3 regions of the Streptomyces formicae genome follow, and region 3 is predicted to be linked to each of the others. Evidence: riboswitches for the same ligand, from Rfam matches in the RefSeq annotation. Region 3 holds a riboswitch; each other region holds the start of a gene.
The links. Region 3 has a riboswitch for thiamine pyrophosphate ahead of KY5_RS29460 (thiamine ABC transporter substrate-binding protein). Riboswitches for the same ligand answer to the same signal wherever they lie in the genome.
Positions count from the first base shown of each region.

Region 1: linked by a shared signal. The riboswitch ahead of thiC (phosphomethylpyrimidine synthase ThiC) and the one ahead of KY5_RS29460 (thiamine ABC transporter substrate-binding protein) in region 3 are both predicted to bind thiamine pyrophosphate.
Region 2: linked by a shared signal. The riboswitch ahead of thiO (glycine oxidase ThiO) and the one ahead of KY5_RS29460 (thiamine ABC transporter substrate-binding protein) in region 3 are both predicted to bind thiamine pyrophosphate.

Region 1 covers NZ_CP022685.1:4,739,396-4,748,943, forward strand. The annotation lists gene KY5_RS20315 (metallophosphoesterase) at 1-439, shown strand, start outside; gene KY5_RS20320 (hypothetical protein) at 620-1,510, shown strand; gene KY5_RS20325 (hypothetical protein) at 1,539-2,570, opposite strand; gene KY5_RS20330 (hypothetical protein) at 2,567-3,259, opposite strand; gene KY5_RS20335 (hypothetical protein) at 3,387-4,538, opposite strand; gene thiC (phosphomethylpyrimidine synthase ThiC) at 4,721-6,508, opposite strand; TPP riboswitch at 6,501-6,660, opposite strand; gene KY5_RS20345 (YibE/F family protein) at 6,732-8,183, shown strand; gene KY5_RS20350 (SsgA family sporulation/cell division regulator) at 8,279-8,716, opposite strand; gene KY5_RS20355 (helix-turn-helix domain-containing protein) at 8,820-9,545, opposite strand.
Region 2 covers NZ_CP022685.1:2,501,375-2,510,922, reverse strand. The annotation lists gene KY5_RS10550 (deoxyribonuclease IV) at 1-836, opposite strand, end outside; gene pknB (Stk1 family PASTA domain-containing Ser/Thr kinase) at 897-2,843, opposite strand; gene KY5_RS10540 (thiazole synthase) at 2,979-3,773, opposite strand; gene thiS (sulfur carrier protein ThiS) at 3,781-4,002, opposite strand; gene thiO (glycine oxidase ThiO) at 3,999-5,234, opposite strand; TPP riboswitch at 5,232-5,345, opposite strand; gene KY5_RS10525 (NAD(P)/FAD-dependent oxidoreductase) at 5,529-6,692, shown strand; gene KY5_RS10520 (Rv2175c family DNA-binding protein) at 6,830-7,195, shown strand; gene thiE (thiamine phosphate synthase) at 7,292-7,960, shown strand; gene metF (methylenetetrahydrofolate reductase [NAD(P)H]) at 8,064-8,981, shown strand; gene KY5_RS10505 (hypothetical protein) at 9,034-9,548, shown strand, end outside.
Region 3 covers NZ_CP022685.1:6,697,001-6,706,548, reverse strand. The annotation lists gene KY5_RS29485 (sensor histidine kinase) at 1-115, shown strand, start outside; gene KY5_RS29480 (response regulator) at 154-816, shown strand; gene KY5_RS29475 (maleylpyruvate isomerase family mycothiol-dependent enzyme) at 855-1,646, opposite strand; gene KY5_RS29470 (ABC transporter ATP-binding protein) at 1,657-2,730, opposite strand; gene KY5_RS29465 (ABC transporter permease) at 2,742-4,463, opposite strand; gene KY5_RS29460 (thiamine ABC transporter substrate-binding protein) at 4,439-5,524, opposite strand; TPP riboswitch at 5,602-5,717, opposite strand; gene rlmN (23S rRNA (adenine(2503)-C(2))-methyltransferase RlmN) at 5,752-6,858, opposite strand; gene KY5_RS29450 (phosphatidate cytidylyltransferase) at 6,951-8,054, opposite strand; gene frr (ribosome recycling factor) at 8,117-8,674, opposite strand; gene pyrH (UMP kinase) at 8,833-9,548, opposite strand, start outside.

The sequences.
Region 1 (9,548 bases), 2.0 Mb from region 3:
CCAGTGGATGGCCCGCCTGGACGCGATGGAGGAGGCCGACGGCCATCTCCTCGTGCACTCCGACACGACCGCCTACCTGGATTACGGTGACTCGATCGAGGCGGTGAACGACACGATCCGCGAGACCCTCACGCGCAACGACGCCGACGAGTGCTGGGACCTCTTCCGCAAGTTCACCAAGCGCTTCGCCTTCCGCGACGAGTCGGGCCCCTCGGCCGTACGCGAACTCCTCGACATGTACGGCGGCACGCGCATCGTGCACGGTCACAGCCCCATCCCCTACCTCCTGGGCGACGTCGGCTCCGAGGACGAGTCGGACGGGGGCGGTCCGGTCATCGAGGGCCCGCACGTCTACGCCGAAGGGCTTGCCATCGCCATGGACGGCGGAGTGACCATGGCCGGAAAGCTACTGGTCCGACAACTCCCCCTGGGTATCTGAGCGTTAGCTGGGCAGGGGCTGCATTACAGGATCACGCTGGCCAGGGGGCCTATTTCTGGAAACCCCCTGTCACCGCGTGCCGTCACGGCTCTACCATCGGCTTATCCGTAGCAGGCTCCCCTCCGTTTCTGCCCAACGGCTCGTAGCCATGCGAGCCCTAGCCCTACGGAGCATCGGGGGATGCACATGAACAGCGCTCCACACCTGCTCAATGAGGACCGCCCCGAGTATGAGCGGATCCTCGATGAGGCGCTGCGCACCGCACCTGACCACCCGGAACTCGCCGCAGTGGGCCAGCGGCTCAACACCGAACAACTGCGCACCATGGCCCTGAACGCGACAGCACTGATCACGGCCGCGGCAGCGACCGAGTACGCGCACTACGTGAAGGTTCGCGAGGAGTTGCGCGAACCTCGACCGTCGTCCACGTCGATCCGCGAAGGGAGTGGACAGACCGCCGCGGAGTCGGGCTCCGGCGGCGTCAGCCTCGCCACCACGATGGGCGAGGTGGCCGAACCAGCGGCAGCGGGAGCCGGGGCGATCGCCGTCGTCGCGGTCCTCGCACCCGTCCTCGCGGGGACGGCCGCCGCGATCTTCCTGCTCGTCGGGTACATCCTGAAGATGCTCAACCCCGAGCCCGCCTTCGCCGACACCCTGCTCACCGCGGGATGGCTGTTCGGCGCGCTCACCGCAGGGGGCATCCTGGTCGCCGCGGTCGGTCTGCTCCTGACCGCCCTGCGCAACGGCGCCACCTCGCTCCAGGCGGCGGGATCGCACGGCGAGCGGTACAAGGAGGTGGACCGGGCCAGGGAAGCCTGGGGCCGGGCCCTCATGGAGCGGGGCGTCCTGCCGTTCCTGCGGGAGGCCCTGACGGATCCGAGTACGAGCCGCGCGGCCCGCACTCTGACGTCGGGATCCGACGCGGGGAACAACCGCATGCCCCAACTCGGCTACCACCGGCCGGGGTTCAGCAGCCCTGATGGCGGGCCTACGGCAGGTCCGCGGCCGAGCTACTCGAGCCCCGACTTCTCCAGCCCGGACTTCGGCGGGCCCGATCACAAGCCGGAGTAGTCGGCCGGAGCAGTCGTAGCCGGAGAATTCAACACCTCTTCGAGGCGCCGCTGCCGGCGAGCGGCGGCGCGAACTCGATGCGCACGGAGGGGGATCGGGGAAGGAGTACGGCCACTCCGTCGACCCGGGACCAGCGCTCGGGGACGAGGACGTACTGATTCCCGGACTGGATCATGAGCTTGAGCCCGTCGTAGCGGAAGCGATAGGCGGCCTTGGGGTCCTTGCAGCGCGTCTCGCGCACGCCCGGTGCGGTGAGGCTGAGGCTGTCCGCGCTGTAGACGATCGCGTACGGATAGGTGGGCAGGTCCGCGGCGAACTCGCGGGCACGGGTCTCGCCGACGGCGGCCGCGTAGTCATTGGCCGCCCAGAAGAGACCGAGCCCCACGAGCACGAGGACGACACCCCACTCGGCGAGCGCGGCCGCCGCCGGGCGGGGCGGGCTCGGGGCTGGTGCGGGTTCGGGTGGGGCTGAAGGTGCGGGTGAGGGCTCAGAGGGCTCAGGGGGCTCCGTGTCGTCGCCTTCCTGGCCGCCTTCAGGCTCGGGAGCGCGGGCGTCGTCCGGCGGCAGGGCCGGGAGCCTGCGCCAGAGATGGAGCGTGTACGCGAGGAGCAGCACGCCGAACGCCAGGCTCAGCGGCGCCGCCACGAGGATGCGGCGCAGGAAGAAGCTCCGGGCGAGCACGGACCAGAAGCCGCCGAGCGTGAGCAGCGCGCCGACGCCCGCCATGACCGGCAGCGACCGCCGCAGCAGACGGACCTCGGCACCGGCCGTGAGGCGCCTGCGCAGCAGGTCATGGCCCCAGAAGGCGAGCAGCGCGGCGCCCGCCGCGACCGTGAGCGGCACATAGAGCGCGTCCAGGCTGCGCATCAGGTAGTCGGTGGTGCCGAAGCCGAGGACGGTGGAGTTCACGCCGAAGTAGTCGAAGAACCAGTACGCGTGGTGCCAGCCGAAGTAGTACAGGAGCGCGGTGATCATGCTGGTGGGGGCGATGATCGTGCCCACGATGGTCCACAACTGCTGGATGCCGAGCGTCCCTTCGGGCGGCTCCGGTGCGGTCATGGAGCGGGGGCGATGCTCGGTGGGGAGACGGAGACGGAATCATCGGGGGGCGCGCCGTCGGGCGAGGGACTCTTGGGCGTCGGGCTGTCGGGCGGTGGCGTCTCGGGAGGCGAGCCCTCACCCGGCGTCCCGCCCAGGCAGGGCCCGAGACCGATGATCGTCAGGGGCGCGCCCCGGTCGATCTCGTTGCCCGCGGCCGGCGAGATCTTCACGAAGCCGCACTCCGACACGGTCGCGGTCTCGGACGCGGGGAGATCGACGCTGTACAGCCGCTCCAGCTGCAGACAGACCGTGCCGTCCTTGCAGGCGGTGCGTACGTCGTTCCTGATCGACTCCCACGTCTGCTTGCCGAAGTCGGTGACGGCGTCGAACGGCAGGCCCTTGTAGTTGATGGCGGGAATGCGCAGCGGGGAGGTCGGCACCTTGCCACCGCCGTTGTCCCCGCCGCCGACGTCTCCACCGGCTCCGGTGTCACTACCGCCTCCGGCGTCCCCACTGCCATCGGTGCTCCCGCCGTCACCGGTGTCCCCCGTGCCGCCCGCGGTCGAACCGTCCGAGGTGGAGCTGTCCGAGGTCGAGCCGCCGATGATGCCGCCCCCGGAAGCGGCGACTCCGCCACCGGACGTACTCGATCCACCGCTCCCGTCGTCATCGTCATGGCTCCCGCAGGCGAGGGCGGGCAGGCACAAGAGGCTCAGAAGCAGGAGAACGGCCGGCCGAGGCGTCCGAAGAGACGTCGCCATATCGCACCACCAATGGCACCTATGTCCTGAACTGTGTGGTCCAAGGAGAATGGCACTGTGCGGACGCGCCCGTCTACGGTCCGGGCGTGAGCCGCCCTCTGCCTACGGCCGGCGTCCGCCGCTCCATACGCCGAAGGATCTGCGCCCCCGCCCTTTCGACCGTCGTACGGCTGTAGACGTGCACCAGCGCGAGGTGGAAGAGCGCCGGTGCGAGAGGGGCCCACCGGTGGATCCGGTCGGCACGCAAGAGGTATCTGATCACTGCCGCCGGACGGAACGGCACGCAGTCGATGGTCTCGTGCTCCCATCGGTCCGCGACGCCTCTACTCATCCGCTCCTGGAGTCCTTCGCGGGTCAGGTCCTTCAGCCTGGCGTAGAAGTGGGCGCTCCAGTGGCGTTTGTCGATGTCCAGCACGAAGGCGAGCAGTTCGATCGTGTACTCGCCCGGTTCGAGGGAGAGTTCCTCGCGCATACCGCGTCGCGCGACGGCGTGCAGGTCGGGCGCGCTGCGGCCGGAGGAGTCGATGTGCCGTGACATGCCCTCGTTGACCGAGGAGTTCCAGACGCCCGGCGCCATCCGGACCCGCTCACTGCGCTGGCTCACGACCAGCATGTCGTCGGCGGTCACCACCGCGACGTTGGTGGCGAAACTGCACTGCAGAAACGCGGGTGCCTGGAGTGGACTGTCCGGGTCGAGGTAGCGGGACCGCGGAGTCGTCCCGTCCGCCATCCTGCGGTCGAGCTGCTGTGCCGCGAGGAACGTGTAGTAATCGGTGGGGCGTAACCGCAGGTGCACTTCCGGCTGTTCGTCGAGGGCGGTGCGGGAGACGTCGAAGGAGTCGACCGCGTAGCGAGGGCCGTTCCACAGCGGTGTCCGGCCCTCCGCACGCAGCCGCGCGCTCTCGGCCTCGATCTCGGTGCGCCAGCCGTCCATCTCCGACGGCAACTCGATCTCCTGGTCGAGTACTTGGACGTAGATCGCGTCACCGGGTATGGACGTCTCGCCGTCACCCTCCACGATCAGGGCGGACGTGTGGAGGGGCCCCAGCGAGAAGGTCCGCCACGCGGGGCTGGACTCCTCCCGCTGCCGCAGGCTGCGCACCGCTCTCGTGGAGCGGGTCCGCAGTCTGTACCAGGAGTTCTGCAACGGCTGTTGGAACAGCACGGCGAACAACATCCCCAGCACCGCGCCGACAACCCCGTTGGCCACATCTATCCCGCCCATGTCAGGCAGGGTAGGGACGCGGATCGGGCCGTGCGCGATCTTGGCTGTTCCGTTACGACGCGGGACGGGCTGATGGGCGCCCCTGGCAGGGCTGGTGGGCGCCCGGGCAGGTCGGCCGGTGCCTGGCGGGCCCCGGGCGCGGTGGCCGGGGCCCTGACCAGGAACTCAGTCCGTGCGTCGGGTCAGTCGGCGATCGGCAGATAGACCCTGTTGCCCGCCGCGGCGAACTCCTTGGACTTCTGCTCCATGCCCGCCTCGATGTCGTCCTCCGCCAGGTCACCGCCGTGCTGGCGCCGGATGTCCTGCGAGATCTTCATCGAGCAGAACTTCGGCCCGCACATCGAGCAGAAGTGCGCCGTCTTCGCGGGCTCGGCGGGAAGCGTCTCGTCGTGGAACTCCCGTGCCGTGACCGGGTCGAGGGCCAGGTTGAACTGGTCCTCCCAGCGGAATTCGAAGCGCGCGTCGGAGAGCGCGTCGTCCCAGTCCTGCGCGCCCGGGTGCCCCTTGGCGAGGTCGGCGGCGTGCGCGGCGATCTTGTACGTGATGACGCCCGTCTTCACGTCGTCCCTGTTCGGCAGGCCGAGGTGCTCCTTGGGCGTGACGTAGCAGAGCATGGCCGTGCCCCACCAGCCGATCATCGCGGCACCGATGCCGGAGGTGATGTGGTCGTAGGCGGGCGCGATGTCCGTGGTCAGCGGGCCGAGCGTGTAGAACGGCGCCTCCTCGCAGATCTCCTGCTGGAGGTCGATGTTCTCCTTGATCTTGTGCATCGGGACGTGTCCCGGGCCCTCGATCATGGTCTGGACGTTGTGCCGCTTGGCGATGGTGTTGAGCTCGCCCAGGGTCCTGAGCTCGGCGAACTGCGCCTCGTCGTTGGCGTCAGCGATCGACCCGGGACGCAGTCCGTCGCCGAGCGAGTACGTCACGTCGTACGCCGCGAGGATCTCGCACAGCTCCTCGAAGTGCTCGTAGAGGAAGCTCTCCTTGTGGTGCGCCAGGCACCAGGCGGCCATGATCGAACCGCCGCGCGAGACGATGCCGGTCTTGCGGCGCGCGGTGAGCGGGACGTACGGAAGGCGCACGCCCGCGTGGACCGTCATGTAGTCCACGCCCTGCTCGGCCTGCTCGATGACCGTGTCCTTGTAGATCTCCCAGGTCAGCTCCTCGGCCTTGCCGTCGACCTTCTCCAGGGCCTGGTAGAGCGGCACGGTGCCGATCGGGACGGGGGAGTTGCGCAGGACCCACTCGCGGGTGGTGTGGATGTTGCGGCCCGTGGACAGGTCCATGACCGTGTCGGCGCCCCACTTGGTCGCCCAGGTCATCTTGTCCACCTCCTCCTCGATGGAGGAAGTGACCGCGGAGTTGCCGATGTTGGCGTTGACCTTCACCAGGAACCTCTTGCCAATGATCATCGGCTCGATCTCCGGGTGGTTGACGTTCGCCGGGATCACGGCGCGGCCCGCGGCGACCTCGGCGCGCACCACCTCGGGGTCGAGGTTCTCGCGGATCCCGATGAATTCCATCTCGGGCGTGATCTCCCCGCGCCTGGCGTACGCGAGCTGCGTCACCGCCTGGCCCGCGCGGCCCCTGCGCGGCTGGCGCGGGCGGCCGGGGAAGACCGCGTCGAGGTTCTTGAGGCCACCGCGCGGCGAGGTGTGCTTGATCCCGTCGTCCTCGGGACGGGGCGGGCGGCCCGCGTACTCCTCGGTGTCGCCGCGGGCGATGATCCAGTTCTCCCGCAGCGGCGGAAGGCCGCGGCGGACGTCGGTCTCGGCCGACGGGTCGGTGTAAGGACCCGACGTGTCGTACAGCGTGACGGCCTTGCCGTTGGTGAGGTGCACCTGACGGACCGGCACCCGCAGATCGGGGCGCGAACCCTCGACGTACGCCTTGTGCCAGCCGATGGACTTCCCGGCCTCCGCGCCCTCGGGCGTGCTGGAGGCAGGCGTGCGTGCGTCCGATGTGGTCATGAGACCTACTCCCTACGCCGGCATTACCCGGTAACAGGTTCGGCGGTCGACGCAGCGGATTCCGTACGGCTCGTGCACGATGCGTTCGTGCCGTTGCGTACGGAGGTCAGCGCCCTCTCAGCCCGGTGCTCCGAGCTCCCGCGATTGCAAAGGTGCCTCCACGCTAGCGTCATGTCGGGCGCGCTGAACAGAGGGCCCCCTCCGTTCTTGCGATGATCGGGCTGTGACCACCACAGAGCCGCCGTCCCCGCCGCCCTCCCCCAGCCCGCCTCCAGGGGGCCACGGGCACGGGCATTCCCACGGGAATGCGCCTGGGCACTCGCACGGCCATTCGCACAGCCACGGCCCGGCCGCGCCGGTCTCCAAGCACCTGCGCAAGGTCATCGCGGCGGTGCTGATCCCGTTCGCGGCGGCGGTGGTCGTGGGGCTCGTGGTGCTCTGGCCCGGCGGCGCGCCCGCGCACGAGCGGACCGGTGTCGGCTTCGACCGGCAGATGCAGTCGGCGAAGGTCACCAAGGTCCTCGAGCTGCCCTGCAAGGACCTCAACGCCTCGCAGACCCCGCCGAACGGCGACACCTCCACCGCGGAGGGCCAGTCCGCGCAGTCCCGCGCCGACGGCATCTGCAAGAAGGCGACGATCGAGGTGAGCAGCGGCAAGGATGAGGGCCGCACCTTCCACGAGATCATCCAGCCCGACTCGCCCCGCCAACTCCGTACGGGCCAAGAGGTGGTGGTCGCCTACGAGCCCAAGGCACCCGAGGGGCTGCAGTACTCCGTCACCGATGTGAACCGCAAGATCCCCATGGCGCTGCTCGCCGGGATCTTCGCGCTCGCCGTCGTCGTGGTGGGCAGGCTGCGCGGTCTGATGGCCCTGGTCGCGCTCGCCATCAGCTTCATGGTCCTGACGTTCTTCATCCTGCCCGCCATCCTGCAAGGCTCGAACCCGCTGGTCGTGGCGGTCATCGGGGCGAGCGCCATCATGCTGATCGCGCTCTATCTGTGCCACGGGCTCACGGCCCGCACCTCGGTCGCGGTCCTCGGCACCCTGATCTCCCTCCTGCTGATCGGGTTGCTCGGCTCCCTCTTCATCGGCTGGGCCGCGCTGACCGGCAACACGGACGACAACACCGGGCTCATCCACGGCCTGTATCCGTCCATCGACATGAGCGGTCTGCTGCTCGCGGGCGTCATCATCGGTTCGCTCGGCGTCCTCGACGACGTGACCGTCACCCAGACATCGGCGGTCTGGGAACTGCACCAGGCCAACCCGACGATGGGCTGGCGCGGCCTCTACCGCGCGGGCATCCGCATCGGCCGCGACCACATCGCCTCGGTCGTCAACACCCTCGTCCTCGCCTACGCGGGCGCGGCGCTGCCCCTGCTGCTCCTCTTCTCGATCGCACAGTCCAGCGTGGGCACGGTGGCCAACAGCGAGCTCGTCGCCGAGGAGATCGTCCGCACCCTGATCGGCTCGATCGGCCTGGTCGCCTCGGTGCCGGTGACGACCGCGCTGGCCGCACTCGTGGTCTCCGCGGACCGCTCGCCCGCGGCTTCGGTCTCCGGTGGGGTGTCCGGTGGAACGCTCGGCGGAACGTCCGGTGGGGCTTCCGTCACGGCTTCAAGCACCGCCCGGCCGTCCCGGGGCGGGGGCAGGGGTCGACGCCGCAAGCCGTGACGTCGGCTGCGAGGTCTCCCGGGGCGGGCGCCTCCCTGCGGATGCCATGAAATGCAGCAATCTGCCACCCGCTTCCGTCCGTTGACGGCGTCGGTTCAGCCCGCGTTCTGCTCTTCGGCGAGGATCCGGTCGAGCGCCTCGTCGAGATGCGTCTCGAAGTCGGCCAGCGCCCGCTCCTGCCCCAGCGGCACCAGCTTGTCCGTACGGTCGAGGAACGCGAGCAGCGGCGGGATCCCCACCCGGAACAGCGCCTGATCAGCGCCGACCTGAAGCCTGATCAGGGCGTCGTCGAGCAGGTCCGGGTCGGTGGGCTCGATGCGCACGTCCCCGTCACCGCACGGCCTGCCCACCCCGTCGACCAGCAACTCCCGCCCGAACGCCCAGGTCACCGGGGCATCCCCGGGCAGGTGGAACGTCAGCCGCACGGCATAGGGATCGCCGGTCTCGTAGCGCAGCTCCACCGGGATGCGGAACGACAGCTCCTCGGAAACGAGGAAGCTCATCATGACCTCTGCCTGCACCGACTCGCCCATCGCGCCCTACCCCGTCACTTGGCCCTCAAGTGGCCAGGAACCAACTCCCTGACACTCCTGGCATCTTGCTTAACGTGCACACCAGATCACAAGGAGTGAGTTTTCAGATGCTGATAGAGAAGGCGAGTGTCCCTAGTAGCTTTCCGAGCTCACTCTGCAATCGCTGCGCGGCGGGCAGCAGCCGGTCCGCCTGACAGGCGGGGACGGAAATGGCCAAAGTCGCCGCCGTGTCCCCCACCGTGATCGGAATCGCGGCGCAGACCGTCCCCAGCGCGTACTCCTGACGCTCCACGACGGGCCGCATGCGCCCCATCGCGTCGAGCCTGCGCATGAACGTGCGATCGTCCCGTACCGAATAGCGCGTGATCGACTGGACCGGATAGCGGTCGAGGTGGTCCTGCCGTGCCGCGTCGTCGAGTTGGGCGAGGAGGCACTGGCCTATCGCGTGGGCGTGCCCCGTCTCACGGAAGTCCGCCCACTCCTCGACCGCGGGGTTGCCCGGGGTGTCGGCGACGGACACGAGCTCGATCTCGCCCTCGCGGTACATGGCGAAGTACACCGGGACGCCGATGGTGTCGCGCCAGTGGTCGAGTGCCTCCCGGATCGTGCCGCGACGGCTCTGCTGCGCCCCGCTGTTGCCCAGCCGCTCGGCTGCCTCGCCGAGCACGAAGAGCCCCTTGTCCCGGCGCAGATAGCCCTCGTGGGTCAGGGTGCGCAGCAGGTGGTACGCGGTGGGCAGGGCGAGCCCCGCCTCTCTGGCCAACTGCTTGGCGGGCGCGCCGTGCAGATGTGAGGCTGCGGCTTCCAGCAACCGCATCGCCCGCTGCACGGA
Region 2 (9,548 bases), 4.2 Mb from region 3:
GGCACGCCCTCGGTGGCGGGGTGGGTCATCAGCTCGCGGAACGGCTCCTCGCCGATGTGGCCGGTGCCGATGTTCTCGTGGCGGTCCTTGTGGGCGCCGACCACGTCCTTGGAGTCGTTGGCGTGCACGAGCTTCAGACGGCCCTCGCCGACCGTGTCCACCAGCAGGTCCAGGGTCTGCTTCATGCCGCCGGGGCCCGCCAGGTCGTGGCCCGCCGCGAAGATGTGGCAGGTGTCCAGGCAGACGCCCAGCTTGGGGTGGGAGTCCAGCGCCTCGAAGTACGGTCCGAAGTCCCAGGTGCGGGAGCAGAGCGAGGAACCCTGGCCCGCGGTCGACTCCAGGAGCAGGAACGGGTCGTCGTCGTGCGTCAGCTCGTCGAGCAGCGGCAGCATGCGGTCGCGCACCTGCCGCAGGGCCACCGCGCGCTCCCGGCCGCCGGTCGCCGAGCCGGTGTGCACGACGACGCCGAGGGCACCGATCGCCCTGGCCCTGCGCAGCGAGTGGCGCAGGGACTCCACGGACTTCTCGACGGTGGCCTCGGTGTGCGAGCCGAAGTTGATCAGGTAGGGCGCGTGGACGTACGCCGGGATGTTCTCGGCGGCGCAGGCCGCGCGGAACTCCTCGTCCTGCTTCGGGTTGCCGGGCGGTGTCGCCCAGCCGCGCGGGTTGGCCACGAAGACCTGGACGGTCTCCGCGGCCAGCTCACGGGCGTACGAGAGGCCGACGGACGCGAGCCCTCCGGCCACCGGGACGTGGCCGCCGACGGGATTGCGGGACGCGCCCTGGGGCGGTGTGCTGTTCGGGGACGGCGTGCTGGGGGACTTGTCGCTGCTCACGCCGTCCAGGGTGGCACGCGCGCGGGGTGATCCCGCCAGCGGTCCACCCCGGCCGGGGGCTCAGCGGATCGTGATGGTGATCGACGAGCCCTTGGGCGCCTCGTCGCCGCCCTCCACCGACTGCTCCTTCACGGTGTCCCCGAAGAGGCCGAGCAGCCCGCGGTCCTTGTCCACCTCGAAGCCCGCGCCCTCCAGCTTGGAGGTGGCCTCGCCGACGCTCATGCCGGTCACGTCCGGGACCTCGACCATCACCGGGCCCTTGGAGATCGTCAGGGTGACCGTGTCGCCCTCGGCGAGCTCCGTGCCCTCGACGGGGGACTGCTTGGCGACGCTGCCCTTGTCCTCGTCGGAGAAGGCCCGCTTCTCCGCGATCTCGACCTTGAGACCGGCCTCCTCCAGCTCGGAGACGGCGTCCTCCTCGGAGTCGCCCGTCACGTCAGGGGCCGAGATCGGGGCGCCCTTGGAGACGACGAGGGCGACGGCCGAACCCGCCTTGCGCGTGAACCCGGCCCGCGGCTCCGTGCTGATCACGGTGCCCCTCTTGACGTCCTCGTTGAACTTCTCGGTGACCATGCCCGGTTCGAGCCCGGAGCTCTTCAGCTCCTTCTTCGCCGTCGCGAGGGCGATGCCCTTGACGTCGGGGACCTTCACGGTCTCCGGCCCTCGCGAGACGGTCAGCGTCACCCTGCCGTTGTCACGGATGCGCTCACCGGCCGCCGGATCGGTGGCCATGACGGTGCCGCGCTTGTCGGTGTCGCTGTACGCGTGCTTGACCTCCTTCACGTCGAGCCCGGCCTCGTCGAGGCGCTTCTTGGCCTGCGCCTCGGTCTTCGTGAGGAGCGGCGGGACCTTCGTGAACTGGCCGGAGTTGATGTACCAGACGCCCGCGCCGAGCCCCAGGACGAGGAGCACGGCGGTGATCACCGCGACCGTCCGGCGGCGCGGGTCGAGCCGCCTTCGCGAGGCCCGCGCGGGGGCGGGCGGCGCGGGCGGCGGGGTGGGCAGGACGCTGGTGCGGTTGAGGGCGTCCTGGTCGTCCTGCCCGCTCTCCTCGGGGAGCGCCAGCTGGACGGAGCGCGCCGCGCGCGGGATCACGTGCGTACGGTCGTCGGCGTTGTCGTGGTCCGCGTGCGCCTGCGGCGGCACCGCGTCCAGCTGCTCCTCGGTGAGGGCGGACCGGGCCTGCCGCAGTTGCGCGAGCAGCGCCACCGCGTCGTACGGACGGACGTCGGGGGTGCGGGCGGTGGCGGACGCGACCAGCTCGTCGAGTTCGTAGGCGAGGCCGGGGACGGCGGCCGACGGGGGCGGCACGTCCTCGTTGAGGTGCTGGTAGAGCACCTGGGCCGGGGAGTCACCGGAGTGCGGCTTGGCGCCGGTCAGCATTTCGTAGAGCACGACCCCGCAGGCGTACACGTCGACGCGGGTGTCCGACGTGCCGTGCTCGATCTGCTCGGGGGCGAGGTAGGAGACGGTCCCGAGGACGGTGCCGGTCGTGTTCGTGACGGTGTCCACCGCGCGCACGAGCCCGAAGTCGGCGACCTTGACCCGGCCGTCGTCCCCTATGAGCACGTTCTCCGGCTTCATGTCGCGGTGCACGAACCCGGCGCGGTGCGCGGCGCCGAGCGCCGCGAGGACCGGCTCCAGGATGTCGAGCGCGGCCCGGGGGCGCAGGGCTCCGCGGTCGCGCAGGACGTCACGCAGGGTGCAGCCCGCGATGTACTCCATCGCCAGATAGACGTACGAACCGTCCGTGCCCTGGTCGAAGACGCCGACCACGTTCGGATGGGAGAGGCGGGCGACCGACTTGGCCTCGCGGATGAAGCGGTCGACGAAGGTGGCGTCGGCGGCCAGCGTCGGGTGCATCACCTTGAGCGCGAGCACGCGGTCGAGGCGGGTGTCCACGGCCCGGTAGACCGTGGCCATCCCGCCGACCGCGATGCGCCCGTCGATCCGGTAACGGCCGTCGAGCAGCTGCCCGACGAGCGGGTCCTGAAGGGTCGTGTCCACGGAGGGGAGTCTACGAGCCACCACCGACACGCCGTCCCGTCCGGGGGGATTCACAGCAGTAATGCAGCCGAGCTGTAACAGGCCCCCCGGGGAGCCGGGCCTCCCGGCGGCCGGGCCCCTGAGCGGCCGGGCCCCTCAGAACGCGGGCCGCTCCGGATCGAGGCGTGCCATGCCCTCCTCCGGAGAGGACGCCTCCGCGAAGTGCCGCCGCGGGATCCGCCCGGCCCGGTGCGCGAGACGCCCCGCCTCGACGCCGTGCCGCATGGCCTCGGCCATCAGGACCGGCTCCTGCGCCCGGGTCACCGCGGAGGCGAGCATCACACCGGCGCAGCCCAGCTCCATCGCGAGCGCCGCGTCGGACGCGGTGCCCGCGCCCGCGTCCAGGATCACCGGCACGCGCGCGTGCTCCACGATCAGCTGGAAGTTGTGCGGATTGCGGATGCCGAGCCCGGAGCCGATGGGGGAGCCGAGCGGCATGATCGCCGCGCAGCCCGCGTCCTCCAGCTTCCGCGCGAGGACCGGATCGTCGTTGGTGTACGGGAGCACGGTGAAGCCGTCGTCGACCAGGACCTCCGCGGCGTCCAGGAGCTCGATCGGGTCGGGCAGCAGGGTGCGCTCGTCCGCGATGACCTCCAGCTTCACGAGGTCGGTGCCGAGCGCCTCACGCGCGAGACGGGCGGTGAGGACGGCCTCGCCCGCGGTGAAGCAGCCCGCCGTGTTCGGCAGGACGCGGATGCCGAGCCGGTCGAGGACGGAGAGCACGGAGCCCTGCACGCCCGGGTCGAGGCGGCGCATCGCGACGGTCGTCAGCTCGGTGCCCGACGCGACGAGGGAACGCTCAAGGACGTCCAGGCTCGGTGCCCCGCCGGTGCCCATGATCAGGCGCGAGGAGAGGGTCAGACCGCCGATGCCGAAGGGGTCGTCTGCCATGGTCGCTTCAGCCTCCCTGGACGGCGGTGAGTACTTCGACGCGGTCGCCCGAACTGAGCGCGGTGCTGGACCAGCGCGTGCGGGGCACGACGGTTTCGTTGAGGGCGGCGGCCACTCCGGAGTGGGCCGTCGTGAGGGTGGCGACGAGGGCGCCGAGCGTGGTGCCGGGGGCGACGTCCCGTACGTCCCCGTTGAGGGAGACCGAGAAGGACAGCGGTGTGGTGGTCATGCGGGCTGCTCCGTAAGGGCGGCAGAAGTGGCGGCAGAGGTGGCGGGAGGAGGCGCGGTGGGGGAGTCGGCGAAGCGCCGTGGTGTGAACGGGCGGGCCTCGTCCGGCAGTTCACCGGTGACCAGGGCGTGCGCCAGCACGTCACCCGTGATGGGCGTCAGCAGGACGCCGTTGCGGTAGTGGCCGGTGGCCAGCTGAAGCCCGGGCAGGCGCGTCGGGCCGAGCATCGGCGCGTTGTCGGGGGAGCCGGGGCGCAGGCCCGCGCGGGTCTCGGTGAGCGGCAGTTCCGTGATGCCGGGGACGAGCTCGTGGGCGTCCCTGAGCAGCTCGTAGACGCCGCCCGCGGTGACCGTGGTGTCCCAGCCCAGCTCCTCGCTGGTCGCGCCGACCACGAGCTCGCCGTTCTCCCGGGGCACCAGATAGACGTGGCTGCCGCGCACCACGGCCCGCACGGTGCGGCTGAGGAACGGCGCGTACGCCCTCGGCACCGTCAGCCTGAGCACCTGCCCCTTCACGGGGCGCACGGGCGGCAGGACGTCGTCGGGAACGCCCGCGAGGCGCCCGCTGAGGCTGCCCGCGGCGAGCACGACCTGCCCCGCGGTCAGCTCGGTGCCGTCCGCGGTGACGACGCCGCGGGCCCGGTCGCGGACGACGGAGAGGCGCTCGGCCCAGGCGCGGTGGAAGACGACACCGGCCCGCTCGCAGGCCACCAGAAGGGCCGCGGTCAGCCGACGCGGGTCGACCTGGTGGTCGCCGTCGACCCGCAGCCCGCCGCGCACGCCCGGGGCGAGCATCGGTTCGAGGCGGCGGCACTCGCGGCCGGTCAGCCACTCCGACGCGAGCCCCGAATCGCGCTGCAACGCGTGCAGTTCGCGCAGATGGGCGCGGTCGTCGGAGTCGAGCGCCACGGCGAGCGTGCCGCACGCGCGGTAGCCGATGTCGTGACCGCTCGCCTCGGTCAGCTCGGCGGCGAAGTCCGGATAGCGCCGCGCCGACGCGAGGTTGAGGCCGAGCAGGGTCTGCTCGCCGTAGTGCAGCTCGGTGACGGCGGCCAGCATGCCCGCGGCGACCTGGGCCGCGCCGCCGCCGGGTGCGGGGTCCACGACCGCGGTGGACAGGCCGCGCTGGGCCGCCCGCCAGGCCGTGACCAGGCCGATGATGCCGCCTCCCACGACGAGGACGTCAGCGGTGGCGGACGGTGTCGCGGGCGGTGGTGTCGTAGGTGAATGCATGGGCGTCCAGCCCCTCCCTTCGCCGGCATGACCCGGATCAGGTTCGTACGGTCGGAGGCCGTCCCAGCCTCCCTCTCAGCCCGGTGCGTCCGGGCTCCCGCGAGTGCTCTGCACCGCCAGCCTAGCCCGTCGCTTCCGGCCGCAGTAGGGGAGCTGTCCGGGTATGCGCAGTGACGGTGTGTCAAAGATCTCCTCCGTGCCCTCTGAGGCCGGGCGGGGGCGCGGTCCTAAGGTGATCGGGTGAGCGAGCAGCAGAGGCACGCAGAGCGGCACGTCGTCATCGTCGGTGCGGGGATGGCCGGTGTGCAGACCGCCGTCGCCCTGCGCGAGCAAGGGTTCGCGGGAACGGTGACCCTGATCGGCGCGGAACCCCATCAGCCGTACGACAGGCCGCCGCTGTCCAAGGCGGTGCTGCTCGGCAAGGCGGAGGGCTCCGCGTTCGACATCGACTTCGAGGCGCTCGGCATCGCCCTCGACCTGGGCCGCGAGGTCACCGGGGTGCGCCCCGCCGACCACGAACTGGACACCGCCACGGGTCCCGTCGCCTACGACGTCCTGGTCCTCGCGACCGGCGCCGCCCCGGTCAGGCTGCCCGGCACCGAGGGCGTTCCCGGCGTCCACCTCCTGCGCACCCTCGACGACGCCGAGCGGCTGCGCCCCGTCCTCGCCGAGCAGCACGACGTCGTGGTCGTCGGCGCGGGCTGGATCGGCGCCGAGTTCGCCACCGCCGCGCGCGAGGCGGGCTGCGGGGTCACCGTGGTCGAGGCGGCGGAGCGGCCGCTCGCGGGCGCGCTGCCCGCCGAGGTCGCCGCTCCCATGGAGGGCTGGTACGCGGACTCCGGAGCCACGCTGCGCACCCACGCGCGCGTGGAGCGCGTCGAGCCCGGCGTCGTGGTCCTCTCCGACGGCACGCGGCTGCCCGCGGGCGCCGTGGTGGTCGGCATCGGCGCGCGCCCCGCGACCGACTGGCTCACCGACTCCGGCATCGAGCTCGGCGCCCACCGCGAGGTCCTGGCCGACGAGCGCCTGCGCACCTCCGCGCCCGACGTGTACGCGGTCGGCGACTGCGCCTCCTTCCCCTCGGGCAGGTACGGCCAACGCCTGCTCGTCCACCACTGGGACAACGCGCTCCAGGGCCCGCGCACGGTGGCGGCGAACATCGTCGGCGAGGACCCCGCCGCGTACGACCCCGTGCCGTACTTCTGGTCGGAGCAGTTCGGCCGCTTCGTGCAGTACGCCGGTCATCACGCGTCCGCCGACCAGCTGGTGTGGCGCGGTGACCCGACGACCGCGGCCTGGTCCGTGTGCTGGCTCCGCGAAGGCGCCCTGGTGGCGGTCCTGGCAGTGGGCCGCCCCCGCGACCTGGCCCAGGGCCGCAAACTCATCGAGGCATCAGCCCACCTGGACCCGACCCTGGCGGCGGACCCGTCGACCCCCCTGAAGAAGGCCCAGCTGTAGCCCCGCAAGGGGCGCGGGGAACTGCGCGCCCAGCCCCCACGACCCGCAGCCGAAAGCGACGCCCCAGGCAAGCCCTCGCCCCCGACCAGATGCGGCCCGGTTTCCGGCCCCCGGCCAGAGATGGCAGGCTTGACCACGTGACCGAGATTGACGCAAAGACCGATGCTCTCGTCCCCGCCTGGCTCCACCTCCCCGACATCGCCGAAATGCTCGATGTCGAGGTGACGCGTGTGCGCCAGCTGGTCAAGGAGGGCCAGCTGATCGCCGTACGCCGTGGTGAGAACCGCGCGCTCCAGGTGCCGGCCGCCTTCATCGACGGCGACAAGGTCGTCAAGGGCCTCGCCGGCACCCTGACGCTCCTGAGGGACGACGGTTTCTCCGACGAAGAGATGCTCGAGTGGCTCTTCACCGCCGACCCGACCCTGCCCGGCACCCCCGCGCAGGCCCTGAGCGAGAATCGCGGCACGGAGGTGAAGCGTCGAGCCCAGGCGCTTGCCGTCTGACCTGAACGAACCGTTCGACGCGGGGGCCGAGGGAGGTGCGCACCGCACCGCCCGCGGCCCCGTGCGCACCGAAACCGACAACGGGGGGACCTCTCCATGGCCACCAAGCCCGCGCCCGCACGGCTCGCCGACGCCCGGCTCTACCTGTGCGTGGACGCCCGCAAGCGCCAGGGAGACCTCCCGGAGTTCCTCGACGCCGTCCTCGCGGGCGGCGTCGACATCGTGCAGCTGCGCGACAAGGGCATGGAGGCGGGCGAGGAGCTGGAGCACCTCCAGGTCTTCCGCGACGCCTGCCGCAGGCACGGCAAGCTCCTCGCGGTGAACGACCGCGCTGACGTCGCGCACGCCATCGGCGCCGACGTGCTGCACCTGGGCCAGGGCGACCTGCCCGTCCCCGCCGCCCGCGCCATCCTCGGCGCCACCGGCGACGACGTGCTCGTGGGCCGCTCCACGCACGCCGAGTCCGAGGCCGCGGCGGCCGCCACGCAGGACGGCGTGGACTACTTCTGCACCGGGCCGTGCTGGCCCACGCCGACCAAGCCGGGGCGCCACGCCCCCGGGCTGGACCTGGTCAGGTACACGGCCTCGCTGGGCACGGACCGCCCGTGGTTCGCGATCGGCGGCATCGACGCGGGCAATCTCGACGAGGTGCTCGACGCGGGCGCCACCCGGGTCGTGGTGGTCCGCGCGATCACCGAGGCGGACGATCCCGGCGCGGCCGCCGCCGATCTCGCCAAGCGGCTGCGCGCACGAACGTCTGTGTGAGCAACAGCCCGGGAGTGTCCGATCCGTGGACAACAGCCCGGCAAAGCGGACAATTCGCGGATGCGTGGTTGGGGGACCGGCGCAGCCTGGCTAACCTGCGGGTATGGCCCTAGGCACAGCTTCGACCAGGACTGACCGTGCGCGCACGGTGCGCGACATGCTCGCGACCGGTAAGACGACGTTTTCCTTCGAGTTCTCCGCGCCGAAAACGCCGAAGGGCGAGCGGAACCTGTGGAACGCGCTGCGCCGGGTCGAGGCGGTCGCGCCTGACTTCGTCTCCGTGACGTACGGGGCGGGCGGCTCGACCCGCACGGGGACGGTCAAGGAGACCCAGCAGATCGTCGCCGACACGACGCTGACGCCGGTCGCCCATCTGACCGCGGTCGACCACTCCGTGGCCGAACTGCGCAACATCATCGGGCAGTACGCGGACGCGGGCATCAGGAACATGCTCGCGGTCCGCGGCGACCCGCCCGGCGACCCCCTCGGTGACTGGATCGCCCACCCCGAGGGCCTCACCTACGCCGCCGAACTGGTCGAACTCATCAAGGAGTCGGGCGACTTCTGCGTGGGCGTCGCGGCCTTCCCCGCGATGCACCCGCGCTCGCCCGACTGGGAGTCCGACACCCGCCACTTCATCGACAAGTGCCGGGCCGGGGCGGACTACGCGATCACCCAGATGTTCTTCGACCCGGAGGAGTACCTGCGGCTGCGCGACCGCGTCGAGGCCGCGGGCTGCCACACTCCGATCATCCCCGAGATGATGCCGGTCACCAACGTCCGCCAGCTCGAACGGCTGCCCCAGCTCAGCAACGCCGTGGTCCCGGCCGAGTTGAAAGAGCGCATCCTCTCGGTCAAAGACGATCCCGCCGCTGTACGCTCCATTGGCATCGAGTTCGCCACGGAGTTCTGCGCGCGGTTGCTGGCCGAAGGCGTGCCGGGACTGCACTTCATCACGCTCAACAACTCCACGGCGACGCTGGAGATCTACGAAAATCTGGGCCTGCACCACCAGGCCTGAACGGCCGTACCCCGGTACCCACGGGGAACAGCGGTAGGGGAGAGGGGCGTACATGGGCTGGGCGGTCCTCTACATCGCGTTCGGATTCGTCGCGCTGTGGCTGCTGGGCGAGGTGCTGTTGCAGTACAAGGCCAGGCTGCGCTGGCGGCTGCTGGCCTTCGTGGGCTTCCTCGGTGTCGTCCTCGGCGTGCTGATGCCGTCGGTGTGGGTGATCGGCCTCGGCGCCATTGCCTTCGCCACCGGCCAGACCTATGTGACGCTGTCGTTCCGCAAGGGCTTCTCCACCGGCTGGGCGCTCGGCGGCCAGCCGGGTCTCAGCAAGCGCCGCAGGGGTTCCTCGCGGGGCGCCGCCGCGCAGGGGGCGGAGGCCAAGGACCCGACACTCCAGGTCTCCGACCTGGAGTTCGAGGTACCGCCGCCGCCCGCACACGACCCCGGGGGACTCGGCGACCCCGGGATATACGAGCCGGAGCCGCTGCCGGACGACACCGGCCAGTACGGGGTGTACAGCGACGCGGCGTACGAGCGCCAGGCGGGCACGGACGGGGCCCACCAGGGCGACGGCTA
Region 3 (9,548 bases):
CGGCGGCCACGGCCTGACCGGGATGCGCGAACGCGCCGCCCTGGTCGGCGGCAGCCTCACCGCGGGCGCGGGCACCTCCGGCGGCTTCACGGTGGAGGCGGAACTCCCGTGGTGACACGGAACTCGGGCACCTCAGGACAGGACGGACCCCGCGTGATCAGAACCCTCGTCGCCGACGACCAGGCCGTCGTCCGCACCGGATTCGTGAACCTCCTGAGCACCCAGGACGACATCGAGGTCGTCGCCGAGGCGGCGGACGGCGCCCGGGCGGTCGCGCTCGCCGCCGAGCACCGCCCCGACCTGGTGCTCCTGGACATCCGCATGCCGACGATGAACGGCATCGACGCGGCCCGGGAGATCCTCGCCGCGTCCGGCGGCGCGACCCGGGCCCTGATGCTGACGACGTTCGGACTCGACGAGTACGTCTACGACGCGCTGGCCGCGGGAGCCTCCGGGTTCCTGCTCAAGGACTGCACGTTCCCCGAACTCCTGCACGCCGTACGGGTGGTAGCGGCGGGCAACGCGCTGCTCGCGCCCGAGATCACCCAGCGCCTCGTCGCGGAGTTCGCGCGCCAGCGGGCCGCCGTACCCCCGGCGCGGGACGTCGAGGGGCTGACCGCCCGCGAGGCCGAGGTGCTCGTCCTCATCGCGCGGGGCCTGTCGAACGCGGAGATCGCCGACCGCCTGACGATCACCGACCACACCGTGAAGACGCACATCAACCGGCTCTTCGCCAAGAGGGAACTGCGCGACCGGGCGCAGGCGGTGATCCTTGCGTACGAGTCGGGGCTCGTCAGGGCGTCACCCGAGCCCTGAGCGGGCCGATCCGGCACAGAACCGGTCAGCCGAACCGGTCAGCCGAACGTCGCCCGCTCCAGCCAGAAGTCGAGCAGTTCCCGCTCCCCGACGACCTCCACGAGACCGCTGTCGAGCGGCCGCCTCCGGTAGAAGGCGAGCAGCACCTCCGTGAGCGGCCCGCGCAGCGCGACGGACGCCTTCGCGTGCCCGCGCCGCCAGGTGAATCCGTCCTCGCCGAACTCGATGAGCCACTCGGCGTCCAGGCCCTGCGGGGCGTCGGTCGCGTGCAGGTGGATGCTGCGCCCCGCGCCCTTCAGCTCGGACGCGCTGTCCTCGGGAGAGGTCCGCTGCACGAACTGGACGATCTCCAGCCACTCGTCGATCGCGTCGGCCGCGACGTCCGGCGCCACCTCGTACGCGACACCCGCGGCGATCGCCGCGTCCGCGCGGTGGATCGCCAGCTCGTGCGTCATGCGCCGCGCCCAGAATCCCGCGGTGTGGTCCTCGGCCCACGCCCACACCTTGGTGTCGGCGTCGGTGTCCCGGAAGACGCGCTCGGCGAACTCGGCGGTCTCGGCGAGCCAGGCGTCGAGCGCGGCGGGGTCGTCGTCCTCGGGGCCCGGCGCGTTCGGCACGGCCTCGTCGGGGACGTTCTGCTCGGCGCGGGTCTCGATCAGGTGCCCGCTCCAGCGCACCGCTCCGCCCATGTGCCGGGCGAGCTGGCCCAGCGTCCAGTCCGGGCAGGTCGGCACGGTGACGGAGAGGTCGGCACCGGCCAGGGTCGTCCTCAAGAGGTCGAACTGGCGGGTGACTTCGGCACGGTACCGATCATGGCTCAAGGTGGTCATGGCTCGAACTCTAGAGCGACTTCACCGGAGCGGCACCTGTGTTTCGTCCGGCGCCGTCGGCGAGCACCACCACGTCCTCCGCGTCGAACCCGACGCCGACCCTCTCCCCCACCTCGGGCGCCCGCCGCAAAGCGCACGCCGCCTCCAGGCGCGGTCCCTCGGCAGCCTTGAGGTGCACGGCGACATGGGTGCCGCGGAAGGTACGGCCCGTCACCACGCAGGGCAGGCCCTCGGCGGTGGGGACGAGGCGCACTCCGGCCGGGCGCACCAGGATCTTGTGCCGTCCGGCCGGGGTGTCCTGCGGCACGGGCACCTTGCCCCAGGCCGTGTCCGCGCTGCCGCCCGACACCGTCGCCGCGACGATGTTGTCGAAGCCGAGGAAGCGCGCCACGAACTCGTCCGCGGGCCGCTGCCACACCTCGAGCGGGCTGCCGGACTGGGCGATCCGCCCGTCCCGCATCACGACGACCCGGTCGGCGAGCGCGAACGCCTCGCCCTGGTCGTGCGTGACGGCGAGCACGGTGGTGCCCAACTCGCCGAAGAGTTCGCGGAGTTCGACCACGAGGCGCTCCCGCAGCGAGCGGTCGAGCTGCCCGAGCGGCTCGTCCAGCATCAGGAGCCTGGGGCGCGGGGCCAGCGCACGCGCGAGCGCGACCCGCTGCTGCTCGCCGCCGGAGAGCGAGGCCACCGCCCGCCGCTGGGCCTTCGGGAGCCCGACGAGCTCCAGCAACTCGGCGACCCGGTCGGCCTGTTCACCCCGCGAAGCGCCGTGCATGCGCAGGCCGAAGGCCACGTTGCCCGCCACGTCGCGCTGCGGGAAGAGCTGGTGGTCCTGGAACATCAGACCGACGCCCCGCTTGTGCGCGGGCACCCCGGCCTGGTCACGGCCGCCGAGCAGGACCCGCCCCGCGTCGAGCCCCTGCAACCCGGCGACCGCCCGCAGCAGCGTCGACTTGCCGCTGCCGCTCGGGCCGAGCACACAGACGATCTCGTGCTCGGCGACATCGAGGTCGACGGCGTCGAGCGCGGCCCGCGCCCCGAAGCGTACGGTCGCGTCCCGCAGGCTCAGCAGGGGGTCCGTCAAGGCGGTCGTCATCAGAACTCCCCTGTGGTGCGGTCGGTACGGATGCGTTCCAGGAGCAGCAGCGACACCGCGCACACCACCATGAGGATCGTCGAAAGCGCCATCGCCTGGCCGTAGTTGAGGTCCCCGGCCCGACCGAGCAGGCGCGCCACGGCGACCGGAAGAGTCGGGTTGTCGGGCCGCGCGATGAAGACGGTCGCGCCGAACTCGCCGAGCGAGACGGCGAAGGCGAACCCGGCGGCGATCAGCAGCGCCCGCCGCACCATCGGCAGGTCCACCTCCCGCCAGGCCCGCAGCGGCGAAGCCCCGAGCACGGCGGCCGCCTCGCGAAGGCGTCCGTCCACCGCGCGCAGGACGGGCAGCATCGTGCGGACGACGAAGGGCACGCCCACCAGCGCCTGGGCGAGCGGCACCAGGATCCAGGAGGACCGCAGATCGAGCGGCGGCTTGTCCAGGGTGATCAGGAAACCGAAGCCGACGGTCACCGCGGAGACCCCGAGCGGCAGCATCAGCAGCGCGTCGAAACCGCGCACGAGCCGCCCTGCCCTGCGCGTGAGCGCGGCGGCGGCGAGCCCGCCGATGACGACCGCGATGGCCGTGGCCACGACCGCGTACTGCAACGAATTCCACACCGCCTCGATCGGCGGCACGAGGAAGGCGCCGCCCTCCGCCGAGGTCAGCTCCTTGTAGTACGCGAATCCGAACCCGTCGGGACCGTCGAAGGACCGCTGGATCAGCACCCCGAGCGGCAACAGGATCAGTACGGCGACCGTGGCCATGACCAGGCCGAGCAGCGTCCACTGCCCCGCGCCGCGCGGCCGCCGCGCGACGGCCGAGGCGTCGACGAGCTTCAGCGCGCTCTCGCGCCGCCGCACCGTCCACGCGTGGACGGCCAGGATCAGCCCGACCGCGGCGAACTGCACGATCGTCAGGACGGCGGCCGTCGGCAGGTCGAGCAGTTGGGCGGTCTGCCGGTAGATCTCCACTTCGAGCGTGGAGTACGCGGGTCCGCCGAGGATCTGCACGACGCCGAAGGAGGTGAAGGTGAAGAGGAAGACCATGAGCGCGGCCGCCGCGACGGCGGGCCCGAGCGCGGGCAGCGTCACCGTCCGCCAGGCCCTGAAGCGCGAGGCGCCGAGCATCCGCGCGGCCTCCTCCTGCCGGGGGTCGAGCTGCGACCAGAGCCCGCCCACGGTCCGTACGACGACCGCGTAGTTGAAGAAGACGTGCGCGAGCAGGATCGCCCAGACCGTGGTGTCCAGGCGCACGCCCCACAGCTCGTCGAGGAGCCCGCCCCTGCCGAGCAGCGCGAGGAAGGCGGTCCCGACGACGACCGTCGGCAGCACGAACGGCACGGTGACGACGGCCCGCAGGACCTGCTTGCCCGGGAAGTCGAAGCGCGCGAAGACGTACGCGCCGGGGAGCGCGACGAGCAGCGTGAGCGCGGTCGACGCGAGCGCCTGCCAGGTGGTGAACCACAGCACGTGCCGGATGTCGGACTGCCCGAGCACCTCGGTGATCCGCCCGAACCGCCAGGCGCCGTCGACGTGCAGTCCGCGCGAGACGATCGCCGTGACCGGATAGGCGAAGAAGAGCGCGAAGAACGCGACGGGCACGGCCATCAGACCGAGCCGCGCCGCGCCCCCGCGCGAACGCCCCTTCAGGGGGCGTCCCTTCAGGGGGCGCTCCTTCTCTCCGGTCGCCTCCGTCACTTCAGTACGAGCGAGGTCCACGACTTGATCCACGACTCGCGGTTGTCGGCGATCTTCTTCGGGGCCAGGGTCTCGGGCTTGTCGACCGTCACGCCGTGCTCCGTGAACAGCTCGGGCAGCTTGGTCCCCTCGCGCACCGGGTTCACGAACATGTTCAGCGGCATGTCCTCCTGGAACTCCTTGCCCGCGAGGAAGTCCAGGAGCGCCTTGCCGCCCTTCTCGTTCTTGGCGTTGCCGAGCAGGCCCGCGTACTCGACCTGCCGGAAGCAGGTACCGGTCGCGACGCCGGTCGGCGCCTGCTTCGGCTGCGGCTTGGCGTAGAGGACCTCGACGGGCGGGGACGAGGCGTACGAGACGACGAGCGGCCGGTCCCCCTTGGCCTTCTTGCCGCCCGCGGACCCGGAGAACTCCTCGTTGTATGCCTGCTCCCAGCCGTCGACGACCTTGACGCCGTTGGCCTTGAGCTTCTTCCAGTAGCCCTCCCAGCCGCCGTCGCCGTACGCGGCGGCGGTGCCGAGCAGGAAGCCGAGGCCGGGCGAGGAGGTCGCGGCGTTCTCGGTGACGAGGAGGTCCTTGTACCGCGGCTCGGCCAGATCGTCGAAGGACTTCGGCGGGGCCAGCTTCTTCTCTTCGAAGTACTTCTTGTCGTAGTTGACGCAGATGTCGCCGCTGTCGACGGGCGTGACCCGGTGCTTGTCCTGGTCGACCCGGAACTCCGGCTTGATCTTCTCCGAGCCCTTGGCCTCGTACGACTGGAAGAGCCCGTTGTCGAGCGCCCGCGAGAGGAGGGTGTTGTCGACGCCGAAGAAGACGTCGCCCTGCGGGTTGTCCTTGGAGAGGATCGCCTTGTTGACGGCGGCGCCCGCGTCCCCGTCCTTGAGGACGTTGACCTTGTATCCGGAGCGCTTCTCGAACGCCTTCAGCACGTCCTTGGAGACGTTGAAGGAGTCGTGGCTGACGAGCGTGACGCTCTTGGAGTCGGACGTGCCGGAACCGCTGTCGGAGCTGCCGCACGCGGAGAGCGCGACGAGTCCGATGCCCACCGCGACCGCGGTGAACGTGACCTTCTTGGTGGTGCTCACGGAAACCCCTCCTGGGTGACCAGGAGAAGACGCGGCCCCGCCCGCCGACCGGGTGGCCTGCGGGCAGGGCGCTACAGCTTGAGTAATGCCCGAACTTCCTACCCAGAATGACCTGGGCGAGGTTCAGAGGGTCTGCGGCGCACCTGTCCGGATGCCGCACTCTCAGCGCTGTGGCGCTCCCCTGTCGGAATATGCAGATGTGTGTACGAAGCCGTACGCCCGCCAGACTACCTCTCGGCCGCGGCGAGCTGGCCGCACGCTCCGTCGATCTCCTGACCACGGGTGTCCCGGATGGTCACCGGCACCCCATGGGCGGCGATGGCCTCGACGAACGCCTTCTCGTCCTCGGGCCGCGACGCCGTCCACTTCGAGCCCGGCGTCGGGTTCAGCGGGATCAGGTTCACGTGCACCGGCTTGTTCTTGAGCATCCGGCCGAGCCGGTCACCGCGCCACGCCTGGTCGTTGATGTCCCTGATCAGCGCGTACTCGATGGAGAGCCGACGCCCGGACTTCGCGGCGTACTCCCAGCCCGCGTCGAGCACCTCGCTCACCTTCCACCGCGTGTTCACGGGGACGAGGGTGTCGCGCAGCTCGTCGTCCGGCGCGTGCAGCGAGATGGCGAGGCGGCACTTGAAGCCCTCGTCGGAGAACCGGTGGATCGCCGGGACCAGGCCGACCGTCGAGACGGTGATCCCACGCTGCGAGAGGCCGAGGCCGTCCGGCTCCGGGTCGGTGAGCCGACGGATGGCACCGGCCACCCGGTTGTAGTTGGCGAGGGGCTCGCCCATGCCCATGAAGACGATGTTGGAGAGCCGCGCGGGACCGCCCGGAATCTCGCCGTCCCTGAGCGCCCGCATGCCGTCCACGATCTGGTGCACGATCTCACCGGTCGACAGGTTCCTGTCGAGACCGGCCTGGCCCGTGGCACAGAACGGGCAGTTCATGCCGCACCCGGCCTGGGAGCTGATGCACATGGTGACCCGGTCCGGGTAGCGCATGAGCACCGACTCCACCAGCGTCCCGTCGAAGAGGCGCCAGAGCGTCTTGCGGGTGGTGTCGTCGTCACAGCTGATGTGCCGCACCACGGACATCAGATCGGGCAGCAACGCCTCACGGAGCTTCTCGCGCGCACCGGCGGGGATGTCGGTCCACTCGGCCGGGTCGTGCGCGTACCGCGCGAAGTAGTGCTGCGAAAGCTGCTTGGCGCGAAACGGCTTCTCGCCGATGGCGGCGACGGCTTCCTTGCGCTCGGCGGGCGTGAGGTCGGCGAGATGCCGCGGGGGCTTCTTGGCACCGCGGGGCGCGACGAAAGTGAGTTCTCCGGGTACAGGCATGGTCCATCCAGTGTCGCAGACATACGACAAAGGGCTCGCCGCCCTGTGGACAACGAGCCCCTCACGCATGAATGCGCAGGTCAGACCGGCAATCAGCCGGACCCGACGAAGATCACGAGCAGCAGCCAGACCACGGGCGCCGTCGGCAGGAGGGAATCCAGCCGATCCATGATGCCGCCGTGGCCCGGCAGCAGCGTGCCCATGTCCTTGATGCCCAGGTCCCGCTTGATCATCGACTCGCCGAGGTCGCCGAGCGTGGCGCTCGCCGCGACCGCGAAACCGATGAGCAGGCCCTGCCACCAGGTGCCGTCCTCGATCAGGAACTGCATGCACAGCGCGCCCGCCGCCATCGCGAAGGTGACCGCTCCGAGCAGGCCCTCGCGGGTCTTGCCGGGGCTGATGCGCGGCGCGAGCTTGTGCTTGCCGAAGCGCCAGCCGATCGCGTACGCGCCGGTGTCGCTGACCACGGTCAGGAGCAGGAACGTGAGCACCCGCTGCGGGCCGTCGTCCGCGGTGAGCATCAGCGCCACGAAGGTCGCGAGGAACGGGACGTAGAAGGCCGCGAAGACCCCCGCCGTGACGTCCTTCAGATAGCCCTCGGGAGGCTCGGTCATGCGCCATACGAGGACCGCGAGCGCGGTGAGCGCCATCGCCACCCAGGCGCCCTCGGCCCCGCGCACGTAACCGGCGACGACCATCGCCGCGCCGCCCACCGCCAGCGGGACCAGCGGCGCCTTGATGCCCTTGCGCTCCTCGAGCCGGGAGGTGAGCTCCCACAGACCGACCACGACGGCGACCGCTATGACGCCGATGAAGACGGCCTTCACGATGAACAACGACGCGATGATCACCGCGCCGAGTCCCACACCGACTCCTATGGCCGCCCCGAGGTCGCGGCCCGCGCTCTTCTTCTGCGGCGCTGCCGGGGCGGGCTGTGGTGCGCTGGGCATGGGCTCCTGCGGAGGCTCGTCACGGAACAGGGGGCCGCCCATCCGAGTGGCCCCCCGGTCGTCGTCCTGGTCTCCGCCGCTCACGGGTACGTCGGGCACGATGGGCATGGGCTGCGTCTCAGACGGAAACAGCGCGTCCTGCGCATCGTACGCGGGACCTGCCGGGGTCGCCCCCTGACCAGGTCCCTGGTCGGACGGCCCCCAATACCCGGCTCTGGGCGGCGCCCCCCAGGAAGAGTCGTTCACGGATCGCTTTCCTGATTCCTCAGACTTCGATCAGCCTCGGTCGAACATCGAGCAGACCTCGGTCAGACCTCGAGCAGCTCGGCTTCCTTGTGCTTGAGCAGCTCGTCCACCTGTGCGACGTACTTCGCGGTGGTGTCGTCGAGCTCCTTCTCGGCGCGACGTCCCTCGTCCTCGCCGATGTCGCCGTCCTTGATCGCCTTGTCGAAGGCTTCCTTGGCCTTGCGACGGATCGACCGGATCGAGATCTTGGAGTCCTCGGCCTTGGTCTTGGCGACCTTGATGTACTCCTTGCGGCGGTCCTGGGTGAGCTCCGGGAACGTCACACGGATGATGTTGCCGTCGTTGCTCGGGTTGACGCCGAGGTCGGAGTCGCGGATCGCCTGCTCGATGTTGCGCAGCGCGCTCTTGTCGAACGGGGTCACCACGGCCATCCGCGGCTCGGGCACCGAGAACGAGGCCAGCTGGTTGATCGGCGTCAGCGCGCCGTAGTAGTCAGCCACGATCTTGTTGAACATCGCCGGGTGCGCACGGCCGGTGCGGATCGCGGCGAAGTCCTCCTTGGCGACCACGACGGCCTTCTCCATCTTCTCCTCGGCCTCGAGGAGGGTCTCTTCGATCACCACTTGCTCCTGCGTGTCTTGAGTAGGCCCGGCATTGCACGGGGGCGGCCGGCTGCGTCGCGTCTCTTTCCTGCACGGTGTCCGACCGGCAGGGCTTTGTCCATCCCCTCAAGGGGCGTCTCGCGTACGTCCCTTGAGGCTGGCCCAGGTCCCTGGGGTCAGGCCCGGCTTCCCTGGTCACCCACGAGAGTGCCGATCTTCTCACCCTTGACGGCCCGGGCGATATTGCCTTCGGAGAGCAGCTCGAAGACGAGGATGGGCAGTTTGTTGTCCCGGCACAGCGTGATCGCGGTCATGTCGGCGACCTTCAGGTCCTGGGTGATGACCTCGCCGTAGCCGAGGGCGTCGTACTTCACCGCGTCGGGGTTGGTCCTGGGGTCGGAGTCGTACACCCCGTCCACGCCGTTCTTGCCCATCAGCAGGGCCTCGGCGTCGATCTCCAGGGCGCGCTGCGCGGCGGTGGTGTCGGTGGAGAAGTACGGCATGCCCATGCCGGCGCCGAAGATGACCACACGGCCCTTCTCCAGGTGCCGCACGGCGCGCAGCGGGATGTACGGCTCCGCGACCTGGCCCATGGTGATGGCCGTCTGGACGCGGCAGTCGATGCCTTCCTTCTCCAGGAAGTCCTGCAGCGCGAGGCAGTTCATGACCGTGCCGAGCATGCCCATGTAGTCGGAGCGGGCCCGGTCCATGCCGCGCTGCTGGAGCTCGGCGCCGCGGAAGAAGTTGCCGCCGCCGATGACGATGGCGATCTGGGCGCCGTCACGGACGACGGCCGCGATCTCACGGGCGATGGCGTGCACCACGTCGGGGTCGACCCCGAGGCCGCCCCCACCGGCGAACGCCTCGCCGGAGAGCTTCAGCAGGAAGCGTC